Regions from separate parts of the Lacipirellula sp. genome, predicted to be linked through region 2. Evidence: riboswitches for the same ligand, from Rfam matches in the RefSeq annotation. Region 2 holds a riboswitch; each other region holds the start of a gene.
What was found. Region 2 has a riboswitch for cobalamin ahead of ACQY7R_RS09410 (PEP-CTERM sorting domain-containing protein). Riboswitches for the same ligand answer to the same signal wherever they lie in the genome.
Positions count from the first base shown of each region.

Region 1: it holds a riboswitch for cobalamin, as region 2 does, so the genes downstream of both, ACQY7R_RS23105 (ribonucleoside-diphosphate reductase subunit alpha) here and ACQY7R_RS09410 (PEP-CTERM sorting domain-containing protein) in region 2, are expected to answer to the same signal.
Region 3: it holds a riboswitch for cobalamin, as region 2 does, so the genes downstream of both, ACQY7R_RS18310 (DUF1559 domain-containing protein) here and ACQY7R_RS09410 (PEP-CTERM sorting domain-containing protein) in region 2, are expected to answer to the same signal.

Region 1 covers NZ_CBDIIC010000002.1:3,864,397-3,869,782, reverse strand. Annotated here, with positions in the region: gene ACQY7R_RS23125 (mismatch-specific DNA-glycosylase) at 1-217, shown strand, start outside; gene ACQY7R_RS23120 (DUF2293 domain-containing protein) at 224-910, opposite strand; gene ACQY7R_RS23115 (DUF1801 domain-containing protein) at 1,019-1,483, shown strand; gene ACQY7R_RS23110 (DUF1801 domain-containing protein) at 1,505-1,873, shown strand; cobalamin riboswitch at 2,207-2,430, shown strand; gene ACQY7R_RS23105 (ribonucleoside-diphosphate reductase subunit alpha) at 2,681-5,386, shown strand, end outside.
Region 2 covers NZ_CBDIIC010000002.1:469,305-474,690, forward strand. Annotated here, with positions in the region: gene ACQY7R_RS09400 (type II secretion system protein) at 1-312, opposite strand, end outside; gene ACQY7R_RS09405 (hypothetical protein) at 418-2,001, opposite strand; gene ACQY7R_RS09410 (PEP-CTERM sorting domain-containing protein) at 2,074-3,882, opposite strand; cobalamin riboswitch at 4,114-4,321, opposite strand; gene ACQY7R_RS09415 (hypothetical protein) at 4,422-5,386, opposite strand, start outside.
Region 3 covers NZ_CBDIIC010000002.1:2,675,909-2,681,294, forward strand. Annotated here, with positions in the region: gene ACQY7R_RS18300 (OprO/OprP family phosphate-selective porin) at 123-1,583, shown strand; gene ACQY7R_RS18305 (YidH family protein) at 1,819-2,226, shown strand; cobalamin riboswitch at 2,398-2,666, shown strand; gene ACQY7R_RS18310 (DUF1559 domain-containing protein) at 2,811-3,704, shown strand; gene ACQY7R_RS18315 (dockerin type I domain-containing protein) at 3,694-4,686, shown strand; gene ACQY7R_RS18320 (DUF5522 domain-containing protein) at 4,683-4,937, shown strand; gene ACQY7R_RS18325 (PEP-CTERM sorting domain-containing protein) at 4,974-5,386, shown strand, end outside.

The DNA of each region.
Region 1 (5,386 bases), 3.4 Mb from region 2:
CGGCATCGGCCCCTACCGCATCGTCTCCGGCGTGAAGGACGCGAGCGTCGGCTTGCAAAAAGACCTCTTCGGCGGCAGCCACGCCTGGGTGCTGCCGAACCCGAGCGGGCTCAATGCGCACTACCAACCCGCAGCGCTAGCCAAACTATTCGGCGAGCTACGCGTGTGGGCGATGGCGGAGCATCGCCGGCAGGAAAAGAAGCATTCCGCCCGTTGAAGCAATTCAGCATTCTGCTGAAGCGACTGGCAACGCCTGCAATAACGGACAAGGCCCACCCGACGCGCCAACGCCGCGGCGATACTGCTCAAGCAACTCCTTCGAACGCTGCGCCAGCATGCGCCGCACTTCGCGTCGCTTTCCTTTCTCGCGCGGAATTTTCATCGAGTCATAGGCGGTCGTTTGATGACGCATCCAAGCAATCACCGCCGCCTCGGCCCGTTGCTCAACAGGAATCCGTTTGGTTCTCGCCACCGTGCCGCTGCCGACGGGCGTCGCGTGGTTCGTCACCGCGGCGGCGAACCGCTGCGCAAGCGGTGCATGAGCGACGTGAAACGCGAGGAAGGAGACCACGGCGCCATGAAAATCGTCGACGTACTCCGCCTGAACTTTCTCCCGTCGCTCGGCATCGGCAACCTTCCGCTTCGCAAAGCTCGCGGTCGAACGCTCCGCCTCAAGATCGGCTTGAATGCGAGCAATCGTCGCCGCCGGCGCCCACACCCCGCGCGAGAAAACCTTGCGGCCGCGCTTCTCCGCAACGACCCAATGCTCCCCAGCCGCCTTCACGCGGCGAGTGAGCGCCGCATCGCCCGGCGGCAGCAGCGACCAATCGGCGGGGGCCGTCAACAAGGTTCCATCAGGGGCGCGGACGGTGTCGGGACTCGGGCCGGGAGCGTAAGTGGCGGCGTTCATGGTTGCTTCAGCGGCGATGCAGAATCCGGTAAAATCGCATTGTACCGCTCCATCGCCGCACGACGATTGGTGCAGCGCCGAGATTCCCTCGACACAAAAACAAACGCCATGGCCAAGAAGACACCGAAGAAGCTAGCACCGAAAAAAACTGCCGCGAAGCCCGCCGCTGCGCAACCAAAACTCCTCGCCGGCGGCAATCCGCAAATCGCCAAGGGCTACGGCGACGAGCCAGTGCAAGCCTACATCGCGGCGATGCCGGAGTGGAAGCGCGAGCTCGGCGAACGACTCGATGCGATCATCACGCGGACGCTGCCCGACGTGACGAAGGCGGTGAAGTGGAACTCGCCGTTCTACGGCCGCGAAGGGGAAGGGTGGTTCCTCAGCTTCCACTGCTTTGCGAAGTACGTGAAAGTCGCGTTCTTCAAAGGCTCCTCGCTGCGACCGCTGCCGCCGGGCGAGTCGAAGCAGAAGGAGGTGCGGTATCTCGATATCCGCGAGGATGATGAGTTCAACGAAGCGCAGTTTGCTAAGTGGGTGAAGCAGGCGAGCAAGTTGCCGCTGGAACGGATGTAGTCAGATCCACGAGGAAATCATATGGCGAGCAAAGCGTCCGAGAATCTCGATGATTGGCGAACAGAAACGCTTGAGCGCATCCGCGAGCTCATCGAGCAGGCCGCTCCCGATGCGGTCGAAGAAGTGAAGTGGCGGAAGCCGTCGAATCCCGCGGGCGTGCCGACGTGGTCGCAAGGCGGCATCCTCTGCACGGGCGAGACATACAAGGACAAAGTGAAGGTGACGTTCGCCAAGGGAGCGTCGCTCCCCGATCCGAGCGGGCTCTTTAACTCGAGCCTCGACGGCAACGCGCGGCGGGCGATCGATTTTTTTGAAGGGGACAAAGTGAAGGCGACCGCGTTCAAGGCGCTCATCCGCGCAGCGGTGAAGTTGAACGCCGCGAAGAAGTAGCACGATGAGTGCAGGCCTCACACTGAACGCATCGCCTTCAGGCCCAACGGGCCGCGCTATGAAAGCCCAGGGCGCAGCCCTGGGTAAAACGCCGCCGTCAACAACGAAGCCCTGTAAGGGCGCGCTAACCTTCGCGCGCCCTTACAGGGCTACCGATGGTGGTTCGCAATGTTCCCAGGGCTACGCCCTGGGCTATCACAGCGCGGCCTTACAGGCCTGAATGCAACTGCTCTTCGTGACTCGCCACTCTGCTTCCACCTTGCTCACTGAGCCCGAAATCGCGCACAAAAAACTTCTCCCCTCGGACGCTGGACATCGCCCTCGAACCGCAGTATGTTGACGCCCGTTGCTGGTCGACCACAAGCGATTGTGGTCGCGACAAGAGGGAACCTGGTGCAAATCCAGGGCTGCCCCGCAGCGGTAAGCGGAAACGAACGCCGTCAATAAGCACTGGCTCGCAAGGGCTGGGAAGCGACGGCTACTAGGCGCCGGAGGTCCTTTCGAGGCCCGCCGGCCAGTCCGCGAGTCCGAAGACCTGCCAGCGACTGAGCGGTTCAGAATTACAGGATTGCGATGACCGGACGTCATCGGACTGAGCCGCTTGTCTACCGAACCTTCTCGGGAAAGGACGGTCGAGGATGTTGTTATTCTGCTGCGCGCAGTCATTACTCGCTGGCTTCCGCTCGTTGACGAGCGCTGGCTCTCTCGCGACTGCACTCTCGCACGATTCCTCGATCGGCGTTCACCGGTTTGGTTCCGGGAAACCCGCTGTCCCCTATCGGGTCGATAGGGAGAGGAGTCACTCTCATGCTGTGCGCCCCCCACGAATGGATCGTCCGCAAACGCGACGGCCGTCACGTTCCGTTTGAACTCGACCGCATCCGCGGCGCGATCGCCAATGCGTTTCGCGCGGAACTGAACATCGCCGCCAGTGCGCCGCTCGATGACGACGTGGCCGCCGACGTGGCAGGCGTGCTGCAGTCGGTGTCGGACGACGTCTCGCCGCTGGCGAATCAGGGCGAAGGGGTGAGCGTCGAGCGTATCCAAGACATCGTCGAGATGGAGCTGATGGCCCGCGGCCATTACCGCGTCGCGCGGCGGTACATCATCTATCGCGCCGAACACGCCAAAATGCGGGCGATTCGCGGCGAAGCGCTCGTCACGGCGCCGCCAACCGTGCAGGTGACGCTCGCCGACGGCAGTCGCGTGCCGTTCGATGCGCGACGGATTCGCAAGCGGCTCGCCGAGGCAGCGACGGGGTTCGAAGAAGTTGTCGACGTCGAGGAGTTGGTCGACGAAGTGCTGCGGTCGGTCTTCGACGGGATCTCGATCAACGAGATCTACCGCGCGCAGATTCTGGCCGCCCGTTCGCGGATTGAACGCGATCCGGCGTATGACGTCGTCACCTCGCGGCTGATGCGCAACGTTATCTACCAGGAAGCGCTCGGCGAAACGCCCGATGCGCGGTCGCTCGATCGACTCCATCAGCATCAGTTCGAGCACTACATCATCGACGGCATTCGTGCGGGCCGACTGTCGGCGGAGTTGCGTGAGTTCGACCTAGAAAAACTCGCCGCGGCGATGAAACCGGAGCGGGATGCACAGTTCCATTACCTCGGCTTGCAGGCGATCTACGACCGCTACCTGCTGCACGTGAACGGCCGGCGGATCGAGACGCCGCAATACTTTTGGATGCGGGTGGCGATGGGCGTGGCGCTGCGGGAAGCGGCCCGCGAAGAGCGGGCGATCGAGTTCTACGAGATTCTGTCGACCTTCCGCTTTACTTCCGCGACGCCGACGCTGTTCAACGCCGGCACGCCGCATCCGCAGCTTAGCTCGTGCTACCTCAGCACCGTGAGCGACGACCTCGGCCACATCTTCAAGGTGGTGTCGGACAACGCGCTGCTATCAAAATGGGCCGGCGGGCTGGGGAACGATTGGACGAACATTCGCGCCACCAACTCCCACATTCGCGGGACGAACGGCCGCAGCCAGGGGGTGATTCCGTTCCTCAAAGTAGTGAACGACGCCGCGGTGGCCGTGAACCAAGGCGGTAAACGAAAAGGCGCCGTCTGCAGTTATCTCGAAACGTGGCATCTCGACGTCGAGGAGTTTCTCGAACTGCGGAAGAACACCGGCGACGATCGCCGTCGGACGCACGACATGCACACGGCGAACTGGATTCCCGACCTGTTCATGAAGCGCGTGCGGCAGAAGGCCGATTGGACGCTTTTCAGCCCGAACGAAGTGAGCGACCTGCACGATCTGTACGGCCGCGAGTTCGAAGCTCGCTACGAGCAGTACGAGCGGATGGCCGACGAGGGGGAGATCGAGCTGTTCCGCCGCGTCCCCGCCGCCGACTTGTGGCGAAAGATGCTGACGCGGCTGTTCGAAACGGGGCACCCTTGGATCACGTTCAAAGATCCGTCGAACATCCGCTCGCCGCAGGACCATGAGGGCGTGGTGCATAGCAGCAACCTGTGCACGGAGATTTTGCTGAACACCTCGGCCGACGAAACGGCGGTCTGCAATCTTGGCTCGGTCAATCTCGCGGCACACATCGTCGACGGGGCGCTCGATATGGCGAAGCTCGAAGCGACGGTGACGGTCGCGGTGCGGATGCTCGACAACGTGATCGACGTCAACTTCTACCCGACGCCCGAGGCGGCCAACTCGAACCAGCGGCATCGGCCGGTGGGGCTAGGGCTGATGGGTTTTCAAGACGCCCTCTACGCACTCGGGCTGAGCTACGCAAGTGACGAGGCGGTGGCGTTCGCCGATCGGAGCATGGAGGCGATCTCGTACTACGCGCTACTGGCGTCATCGCAACTGGCGGCCGAGCGGGGCGCTTACCAGAGCTACCCCGGTTCGAAGTGGGAGCGAGGACTGCTGCCGATCGATACGCTGCAACTCCTCGAAGAAGCGCGGGACGTGCCGATTCCGATCGACCGCACGGGGTGGCTCGATTGGTCGCCGGTCCGCGCATCGATCGCCGCCCACGGGATGCGCAACAGCAACGTGCTGGCGATCGCGCCGACGGCGACGATCTCGACGATCATCGGCGTCTCGCAATCGATCGAGCCGGCGTACAAGCATCTCTACGCGAAGAGCAATCTCTCGGGCGAGTTCACGCAAGTGAGCGAGCCGTTGGTGGCGGAGTTGAAGCGGCGCGGCCTGTGGGACGGGGCGATGCTCGACGAGCTGAAGTACCACGACGGACAGCTGCAAAACATCGGCCGGATTCCGCTCGAACTGCGGCAGCGCTTTCTCACGGCGTTCGAAGTGGCGCCGAAGTGGCTGATCGCGTGCGCCGCTCGTCGGCAGAAGTGGATCGATCAGGGGCAGTCGCTCAACCTGTATCTCTCCGAACCGAGCGGCCGCAAGATGCACGACATGTATCAGCTAGCGTGGGAGCTGGGACTCAAGACGACCTACTACCTCCGCACGCTCGCCGCGACGCAGGTGGAGAAGTCGACGCTCGACGTCAACCGCTTCGGCGTGCAGCCGAAGTGG
Region 2 (5,386 bases):
CACGACGTACGCCGCGGCGGCGGGCGGCTTGATCGTGGTGAGGTCCCAGCAGTAGGAGTAGTGGACGCCGTCGCGTTGCTCCGAGTAATACGCGATTGGATACCGTCCGGCGTGGCGGTCGGCATACATGTGGGCAGCGAGGGCCATTTGGCGGAGATTGCTGAGGCACTGCGTCCGCCGCGCGGCCTCGCGCGAGTTGCTGACCGCGGGGAGGAGCAGGCCGAGGAGGATCGCGATGATGGCGATAACTACGAGCAGCTCGACGAGGGTGAATGCGGGATGCGTGGCGCGGTGAGTTCGGCGGTAGTTCATGGGTTGAGTTACCGACGAGGTTTGAAGCGCCGCAGCTGCTGGTTGCAATTAAATGAACGTGTGGTTCCCTCCCCTTGAGGGGGAGGGGGCCAGAGGGAATTTCTTTTATGAGCGCCGAGGTTTGCGACATGCAAACGGGGCTATGACCACGAGTGCCAGCGCGAACGCGCTCGGTTCTGGAACTTGCACAACCGCCGTGCTTGCATCGCCGTTCACTCCAAAATGCTGCTTCCACACATTCAGGTCCTCGGCATCGACAATCCCCGGCGAGGCGGTTTCGTTGTGGAGCGGCGTCGCTCCGCCGAATGCGCGTTGCCAGGCGAGGAAATCGGCGCCGTCGACGAGGCCGTTGTCGTCGTAGTCGCCGGGCAGGGACGCGGCGGCGGTTTGGACGATCGCGAGCCACGCTTCGCCAGCGGTCCAATCTTCGAGCACCGCCATGCCGGCGGTCGCGTCGAAGGTGAACGGCGTCTCGCTCCAGGCATCGTCCAGCCACGCCAACACCTGCAGATCGCTGCCGTCGCCGGCGTAGTCGCTGCTTACGCTGAGGCGGTAGTCAGCGGCGAACGCGACCGGGGCGTCGCCGACGAGAGTCGTCACTTCCAGTGCGAAATTGGCGAGCACATTCTTACCGGCGAGCGCGGCGAGGGCAGTCTCATCGGCGAGCGGGCCGGTGGTCAGCTTCGCCAAGTCGGCGACGGCGGAGAAGTCGGCAATCACCGCCGACTTCGTCGGGTCAGCCGTCCGCTGAAAGAAGAGCCGCGTTCCCGCGTCGACGTTGGCGGGGGTGATCGAGAGCGAATCGCCAAGCGTCATCGGCCGCACGTCGGCAAAGCCGTCAATCTCGCCATCGCGGAACTGGGCGGTCGCCTCGACGCGCACGTACTGAATCGACGAGAACCCAGAAGGGGCAAGGTCGATTCCCGTGCCGCCGCCGGAGTTGAGGTACATGCCGATCGCGTTGGCCGCTGAAATTTGCTGCCCCTGGATGCCGAGCACCGCATCGAGCGTCGGGTTCACCGGCTTCGTGAAATCGGTCGGCGTCGAGGTCCAGCCGTTGCCGATGGCGTCGTACTGCGCGCCGCTCCACTGCGTTCCCTGCGTCGGGAAGGCGGTGTCGCCGTACGGCCCGTTCGCGTAGGTGTACCAATTGACGTTGTCAGGGCTCACCGAGATCACGACCGGCTCGGCGAACAGGCCGCCGACGAGGTTGTACGCCCGCATGTCGCTGGAATCGCTGACGAAGCCGTTACCGATGTAAAACGAATTGCCAAAAACGTTCAGATCGATGCCGTACGGGTTGACCGGATCATCGACGATCGGCTGATCGAATTTGACGGTAATAAAACCGTAGTCGTAGCCGCCGCCGTTCGACCGCCGGCTGAGCGTGGTGATGATTTTGTTGCCGTTGAGATCGCGGTTGTACGCGGGCTCGACGATTTTGATGTGATAAGGCGCCGTGCCAATGACGGGGTCGTTGTTGTTGGCAACGCGGGTTGGTTCGCCGAGGACGGCGAGTGAATCGTTGTAGAGGGCCGCGCCGCCGAAGGCGCCATTGTGGGCGACGAGCGTTGTGGCGTAGGGACTTTGGGCGGCCGCGGTCGAAGCAAGCGAGGCGGCCAAGCTCAGGGCTAGGAAGAACCGCCCTGCCGACATGCGCCGGCAGGACGGGGTCGTGGAAACATGCATGGGACTTCCTTGATTGGTTTTGTCCGTGGTCAGTCGTCCGTTGTCAGTCGCTGAATGCCGCTCAATGGCGCCTCACCGTTGGCGACGGCGGATGGTGAACATCGCCAAGGCGGCAGAGGCGGCGAGTGCAAACGCGGCGGGCTCGGGGACTTGCGCGGGCGTCGGCACGGCCGGCGTTCCGCTATCGCCGGTCATGAAATCGACGTAGCTCCAGCCATCCCACGAGCCATCGGTCAGCTCGCGACTCGAGAAGCCAAGGCCCGAGTAGCCCCACGCCGGCGCGGCGGGGTCAGAGATCCAGTAGCTCCAGTAACCGGTGAACCAACCTTCGCGGTAGTAGTCGTCGCTATCGGTCGCGGCGCCCGTCTCGACGCCCTCGAAACTCGAAACGAACGAACTGCCGTCGCCGTCGGCGTCGTAGCCGATGCCGAAGATCGAGTTGCCGAGGCCGCCGCCGAAGGAACTCGCCCGCAGGTAGAGACGATTGTCGCTCCCAGAAAAAGTTCCCAACTCAGGCCCGCCGTCGCGTTCACGCACGAGGGTCGTGCCGGCGATCGCGCGGAACATTTGCTCGCCCGTCGCCGTGCCATCCCATTGGTAGCCCCACACATAGCTCGCATTGCCCGCGGGGTAATAAAAGTCGACGACCAGCGCCGCGCGGTTGCTGCCTGTGCCGACCCAATAATCGACGTCGCTGAAATTGAACGCGTCGTAAGGCGAGGCCTCGACCGCCGTCGGGGCAGCCGTCAGCACCAACAGGGCGATCGCCAAGCAGCGCGACCGGCGACGCATCAGCAAACCGACGGCGCCAGCGCCCGCCGCCATCAGCAGCAGCGTCGCGGGCTCCGGCACGGCGGCGTAGGCGGTCACCGCACCGTTTTGGTAATAGCCGAGGAGTAACTCGCCAGTGCCGGCGTTGTAATTCCACGTTGGCGGTTGGAGCGAGTCGATCGTGTCTTGCGGGCTGGCGATCTTGCGCAGCACGCTCGCCGGCGAGTTCCCGTTGATCGGCGGCGCGGCTTGTGGATTGGCCAATGCGTCGGCGATGGCGTCCGCGCTGATCAGCGCGGCGTAGCCTTTGTCATTCGAGCCGCCGAAGAAGTCGGCGCCGCCAACGAACATGTTGCCCGAACCGTCGAAGCCGAAAGGGTAGGCCGAGAGCAAATCGGCGACCGGCGTGCCGGTGGCTTCGAAGTTGAGCGGGGTGTTCGTGGCGAGGGCGTTTTGCCAATCGGCGGCGGCGAAGGCCTTGATCCACCCGGTCGAGCTGCCGCCCGTGTTGTAACCGTAGCCGTTGCCGGTGTAGAGGTTGCCGGCCGCATCGATCGCGACGCCGGCAGAGGCGCCGCCGATGTTGGTGATCACCGGAGTCATCGTGGCAGTTTGCGTATCGAGGATCTCGACCCGCGGGCCCGACATGCCATTGGCGATGGCGAGGTAGCGGTTGTCGATCCAATCGCCGGCGAAGTCGTCGCCGTTGAAAATGGTGACGCTCGCGGGATTGGCGGTTTCGAAGACGGCGATTGTGCCGCCCGCGTTGCTGCCAGCAGCGGCGCGGGTGCCGTCAGGCGAGACGGCGAGGAATCCGGGGCCCCAGGACATCAACGAAAAGCCGGGGATGTCGCCGAGCGAATTGAAGGCGCCGCTCTTGGGGGCCGTCTCGACGGAAACGTTCACACCATTGAGCAGCAGGAGCCGACCGTCGGGGATGGCGTCGAACAGGACGTTGCCGCCCGAACTGTCGCCGCCGGCGGGGAGGGTAAAGTTGCGAGTCGGCTGGTAGGCGTCGATGCCGACGGCTTGAGCATGTGAAGGGGCGTAGCTCGCCGCGAGCATGAGGGCGCACGCGAGCGCCGCACGGAACCGTAAAAGTCTCGTCATTAGCTGAATTCCAGCTGCGGCTGTGATCGCCGCATGGCCTAATCGCGAGGCCGAGGTGGGCAGGAGTCTGCGCGGGAAGTTCGCTCACGACGAACAGCCAGAAGGGCAAGAACTGGCAAAACGCCCTCGACGCCGACCGCCACGCAGCGGTTCAGCGAAAATGAGGCGCAAGAAGCCAGGTCCGGCCCGTCCTAAACGCGAAGACGGAAAACGGGCGCCCGACGCATAGCGTCGAACGTTCGCTCCCAGGCCGGTCTTCTGGCTTCAGACATCTCGGCCGATCGCCTTCCCATTTCGAGCGAACTCGAAACAGTGGCATCAGATCGGTCGATCAAACGTCCATCACAGCGGCGCGTCCGCGTCGGATTCTCACCGACTTCCCTTCGCGGCGACTCGGGAGTCGCCACGGGCTTTCGCCGCCCGAGAGCAGTGGAACAAGATAACTGGCGGGGAGCGGCGATGCAAACGGATAGGTTTGCCGCATTGAATAGAACCGCCAAGAGCGCTAAGGGGATGCACTCTGAGTCTGCGCGGCCGCATCAACTGATACGCAGCAACTCGCACGCCTGCTGATAGCCGGGCGCAGGATAGCCGTACTCGCTCGCGGTGACGCGGGCCAGCGCCACTAACTGCCGCGCACGGAATGCGGGGCGGGTGGCGGCGTATTCTTCGGTGACGGTGCGGAAGTATTTTTCGGCGTGGAGGGCGCCATCCTCGCTGACGGCGTACTTGCGCATCAGATCGAAGATGGGCGCCGCGGGCAGTTCGAGTTGGCTGTAGCGATCGACCAGCGCGCAGGCGAGGGCTTGGTCGTTGGCTTGGATCGCGCGCTCGGTTTCCGCGAGGAGGGCGACGCCGTTGGTTACGTCGTCCAATTCCTCAAGCTTTTCCGCATACGGGAAGTGATCTTTGGAAACGTAGCGCATCTGACCGCCGGTGTGGTACGCCCCCACGATATAACTGGCCACCCGGTTCCGAGGGTTGGCGACGCGGGCAATGTTGCGCCACGCGTTGGCGGCGTCGGAGGCGTGCACGCCGGGGGAATCGCCATGGACACAGCCCGCCGGCTTGCCCGCCGCGGTCTGCTCAGGGCGGCGGCCTGGGTCGTGTAGGACGAGCATATTCGCAGCGAGCGAAAGCGCTTGGCCGATCGCCTCGGGATCGATGCCTTCGGCAATCGCCGCAGCAACGGCGGTCGCCGCTTGTTCCTGCGTACCGGCGAAAATCTCGCGGGCTAGCCGCTCGACCCATTGGTCGTCGACCGGACGATTGCCGAGCGGCTTGGCGAGGAGGCGGTGCTCGTCGAGCAGGCGAGGCAGCAATTCACGAACGCCGGAGTGCGGGTAGTTCTTGTCACGCATCCGCTGTTCGGTATCTAGGCAGTATCGAACCGACTGCCGCAGCAATGTTTGAGCGTACTCCGGCCCCGCCAGACCGAGCATCACCCAGGCCCGCCAGGACAGAACCACTCGATGAACGTCGGGTTCGTCTTGGACCGCGACTT
Region 3 (5,386 bases), 2.2 Mb from region 2:
CTGAAGCGCATGATGCACAAAGCTTCTCACATTACCTAAGCTCCGTCGTCAAGCGTCGTCGATCTTCCTGGTGTTAATCCCCCTACCCGCCCCGTCGCCCGTTGCTCGAAGGGAATCGAGGAATGAAGCGTCCCGCCTGGGGTCTCTGGCCCCACTGCGCTTCGACGTTAGTCGCGCTTGCACTGCAAGCGCCCGTCGGCGCTCAATCGTTTGAACAAGCGCTCGTCGCGCTGCCGCCTGTCGACAGCGAGACCGAGCTGTCGTTCGTCCCCACGACGCCGCTTGCCGAGGCAGTGGACGCGACGATCCCCGCCGCGCCGGCTAAGCCTGCGGCGGCGAACTCGTCGATTGCCGATGGCCTGCGGCTCGACAACGGGGTAATCCCGATTGCGAGCTTCATCCAACTCGGCGAGTGCCCGACCTGCCCGCCAGGGTTGGCGCCGCCCGCCGAGAAGCCGAAGTATCCGCTGATCATCGTCTCCGGCGCCGCGCAGATCGACGGCATCTGGTTCGATCAGCCGGCCGACAACCAAGCGGTCGTCGGCGACGCCCGCGACGTCGCTGGCTTCCGCCGCGCTCGTCTCGGCGCCAACGGCTTCCTCGCCGAGAACGTGAAGTACCGCATGGAGTACGACTTCGCGTTCCCCGGTCGCCCGAACTTCACCGATGTGTGGGTCGACGTCGCCGACCTGCCCGGCGTCGGCCACTTCAAAGTCGGCCAATGGAAGCAGCCGTTCAGCATGGAACCGGCCACGAGCTTCCGCGAACTGCTGTTCATGGAACGGTCGCTCGCCTTCGCGCTCGTGCCGTTCCGCCAAGTCGGCGTTGGCTTCTTCAACACCGCCTTCGAAGAACAAGCCACCTGGGCCTGGTCGGGTTATCGTTTCCCCACCGACCAGTACGGCAACGTCGCTGGCGACAATGGTTACGGCATGTCGACTCGCGAAACGATGCTGCTTTACAACGACGAGTGCAACAACGTCGTGCACGTCGGCGGCAGCTACACCTACAACGAACCGGCCGGCAACACGCTGCGGCTGCGCTCGACGCCTGAAGTCGGCTTCACGCAGCTCGACTCCAACAATGTCACCGACTTCCCGATTCCGTTCTATGTGAACACCGGCTTCCTGCCGACCCAGAGCTACCAAGTCGTCGGCGGCGAACTCGCGGCAGGCTTCGGCTCGCTCGTGTTCCAATCGGAATACATGTACGCGATGCTCAACGAACCGACAGGTCCGCAATTGCAGTTCCCGGCCGGTTACGCCCAGGTCGGTTACGTGCTCACCGGCGAACGCCGCAACTACGATCACAAAACGGCGGCCTTCACTCGCGTCGTCCCCGACGTCAACTTCGGCAACGGCAGCTGGGGCGCCTGGGAAATCGCCGGCCGCTACTCGACGCTCGACCTCAACGACAAGTTCGTCCAAGGCGGTCACTTGCAAGATCTCACGTTCGGTTTGAACTGGTACCTTAATCGGTTCACGCGGTTCGAGTTCAACTACATCCATAACTTCCTCGACCGTCCGGTGGGGAACGACACCGAGTCTGACATCTTCGGCACGCGGGCTCAGTTCGACTTCTAACCCTAGCCCCGGGCTCCGCCCGGGGGTCGCGTCCCATACCACTGGATGATCGTCCCTACGGCGAACCTACCCCCGGGCGGAGCCCGGGCTAAAAAGACTACTAACCACGAAGGACACGAAGCTAATAGTTTTGATAAAGTCGTTAGACGCGGGTGGATGCTCACGCTGCATTCATCTGCGTCTATCGGCGTTCATTGGCGGTTCCATTTTTTTCGATCAACGGTGGCTGAAAACCATGGCTGAAGCTGACGACCCGCGGATTTACTTTGCCGCTGAGCGGACGTTGCTCGCGTGGGTTCGCACGGGGCTGACGCTCGTCGGCATGGGGTTCGTCGTCGCACGGTTCGGGTTATTTCTGCGGATCGTTCGCAACGCCCCCGACGCGCCGACGCATGCTGGGTCGACGTGGATTGGCGTCGGGCTGGTGATGCTCGGCTCGCTTGCGATCGGTGTTGCGGCATGGCAGCATGCGAAGTTCTGGCAGGCCCTCGCCAAGTCGCAACAGACGCAGCCCGGCGTGATGCGATGGTCGGTGATGTTTGCGTTGCTGATCTCGCTCATCGGTTTGGCCCTTGGCGGTTATCTGGTGGTCAGTGCGAACAACGCCGAAACGGGCCGGGCCGCGCAAACAACGTCCTCCTGAAGCCCACCCCAGTCATCCTGAGCGCAACGAAGAATCTGGAGTGCCGAGCGAGCCCCCAGATTCCTCGCCCCGCTCGGAATGACAGTGAAGCCGTAAACTACTCCCTCCGCAGCACTTACAGGCCCTCCTTACGCCGGCTAATTGGGCGCGTTAGACTCGATCTCTTAAGAGTTTGGTTCACCATGCGTTGGTGGTCGGCTGGGCACGTGTCGCTCGGCCGACGCAACAGGGAACTCCGGTGCGATTCCGGGACGGCCCCGCCGCTGTGACCAGGCGCGATTCGACGAACGCATCTTCAGCCATTGCCGCTGGACTTGTCGCTTAAGCGACAAGTCCGAACCCTGAGAGGGCTTCAAGCCTCGCCCAGGTTCACACGCGGCGAGAAGGCGAGTTTCGTCGAGCCTGGGAGTCAGAAGACCTACCACTGCATGCAGCAATGCGATTCGCTCCTGCGAGGGACGGGCGGATGGCGAGATAGTTTCGTCGTTGCCGCCGATTGTCTGGGCGATCTTCGTTTGCACCCCAGCAGGGTCGGCGAGTAATCGAGCCACGGCTCGCCCGCGACGAGACGGACGCAAGTGCTCATGCCCTGCCCGCCAGCCACCCGCCGCGAGTCGACCGCGCCGTTGCGCGGCTTCACGCTGGTGGAACTGCTGGTGGTGATCGCGATCATCGGCGTGCTCGTCGCGCTGCTGCTGCCGGCGGTGCAAGCAGCCCGTGAAGCGTCGCGGCGAAGTCGCTGTGCGAATAACCTCAAGCAGCAGGGGCTCGCGGCGATCGACTACGAGGGTCAGCGCCGCACGTTGCCGGCCGGCTGCATCGGTTGCTTGCCGCCGCAGGAAGGGGTGCAACTCTTCCTGTCGTGGAACTCGCAACTGCTGCCGTGGCTCGAACAAGCGGCGCTGCACGCCCGGCTCGACTTCACCAAGCCGTCGGACGAGACGCCCAACCTCCCCGCCGCGGCGCAGCAAGTCGACGTGTTCCTCTGCCCGAGCACGCTGCAACCCGAAACGGCGAGCGAATCGAATCTCTGGCGGGGCGCGGCGTTCACCGATTACGGCGGCATCTACGGCGTTGAAGGCGCCGGCCGCGATGCGCCGCTCAGCATCGATCCGAGCGAGTGGTTTGCCGGCCAAGTATTGGAGCCTGGATCGCTCGGCGTGTTCGTCTACGACGAGCCGGTCGCTTATCGGGACGTCGTCGACGGCCTCTCGCAAACGGTCGCCATCGCCGAGTCGCTGCTTCGCCGCCGCGTCGAGTGCGAGTGGATTAACGGCCAAAACGTGTTTGCTCAGGAGCAGGCGACGCCGATTAACTCGACCGAAGGACTCGAAAACGAGATTGGCTCGCCCCACGCCGCTGGTGCGCAGGCCGTCTTCTGCGACGGGCACGTCGCCTTCTTGAGCGAGCAGCTCGACCAACGCGTGTTGAACGCCATGCTGACCCGCGCGGGTGAGGAGGCGGCTCATGCTCCGTAGTGGTCGGCGACAGTTCATCGTAGCGCTCGCATGGTGGTCGCTCTGTTCAGCGATGTTGATTGGCGTCGGCACGCAGCCGGCGGCCGCGGGACCGGTCGCGTCGTTCGACGACGTCGAGTTCTGGGTCGGCACAGGAAGCAACCGCGCCGTCGTGGCGATCGAGTGGCTCACCGGGACGACCGAGCGGACGACGCTCGCGTGGGGGTTTCGTTGGGATGGAGCAGCGACGGGGCAAACGCTGCTCAATGCCGTGGTGACGGCCGATCCGCGGCTCTTCGCGAAGTCGGGCGGCTTCGGCGGCGGGTTGGGCTCGTCGCTCTACGGTCTCGGCTATGACGACGGCGACGGCGCGTTCGCGCTCGACGACGGCACGACGTTCAATGAAGCGGGGATCGCGCAAGTGAGCGGCCCGGCCGATCTCGCGAAAGCCGTCGACCCCGCCGACTACTACAACGAAGGCTGGTTCCGCGGGTTTTGGAACTATGGCTACTCGCACAACAATCCGTTCGCGGGCGGCTCGTGGACGGCCTCGCAGGTCGGCATGAGCAGCCGCGCGCTGCAAGATGGCGACTGGGAAAGCTGGGCCTATCATCCCGCGGTGAACCAGGCGGGCTTCCAGCAGTTTGCCGACAACCCGTTCGCCGCCCCCGCGCCGCCGATCGTCGGCAGCGCCGACTTCAATGGCGACGGCGTCGTCGATAGCGCCGACTTCCTCGCGTGGCAACGAGGCTACGGCATTGCTGCGGGCGCTGAGCCGAATCAGGGCGATGCCAACGGCGACGGCGCGGTCGACGCCGCCGACCTGCAGTGGTGGCGCGATGCCTTTGGCCAAACGACCGCGGCGCCCGCTATGAGTAGCGCCGCAGCAGTCCCAGAGCCAACGGCGCTGGGGCTCGCACTCGCGGCGCTCGTAGCAACGGCGGTTTGCCAACGGATCAATCGAACTCATGGAACCCTCGCATGGAAGCACCCGACACGATGACCGCGCCGCCCGCGGCAGCAGCGAGTTCCTCGCCGCTCGTGGCGGGGCGTGATTTTTATTTTGAGCGGGGCCGATTCGTCCTCACCGCGGAGTATTTGCTCCGCCGCGGAACGTGCTGCGGCAACGGTTGCCGACACTGCCCGTATCGCAAAGCATCCAAGCGACTGTCAAAGCCACCGGCTCCGCCGGTGGACGTAGCGAACACGGAGCCAACCAGTACTTCGTCCACCGGCAGAGCCGGGGGCTTTTAAGACCACACCACTGAACTTTCACCAAGGAGAGATCTCATGAAGTTGAACCTGAAGTTGACCGCCGCCGCGCTCGGCCTGCTCGCGGCTTGCCCTGCAGCGCCCGCTTTCGCCGCGGATCCGTGGGCCGACAAAATGGTCGAGTACATCCAAGGAACCGGCGTCGGCAACGACTTCGTCACCGGCAATCCGATCAACAACCCGCAGACCGCCCTCGGCGAGCCGACCCGCTTCGCCAGCGATCCGGCGAACTTCGGCGGCCCGACGACTCCCTTCTCCTCCGCTTACCGCGACCACGAAATCGTCTCGATCGGCATCGGCGGTTCGCTGACGTTGCAGTTCGACGAGCCGGTGCAAAACCATCCTCTCAACCCGTACGGCATCGATCTGCTGATCTTCGGCAACTCGTTTTACGAACTCGTCTTTGGCCCGAACACCGCGACCGGCAGCGC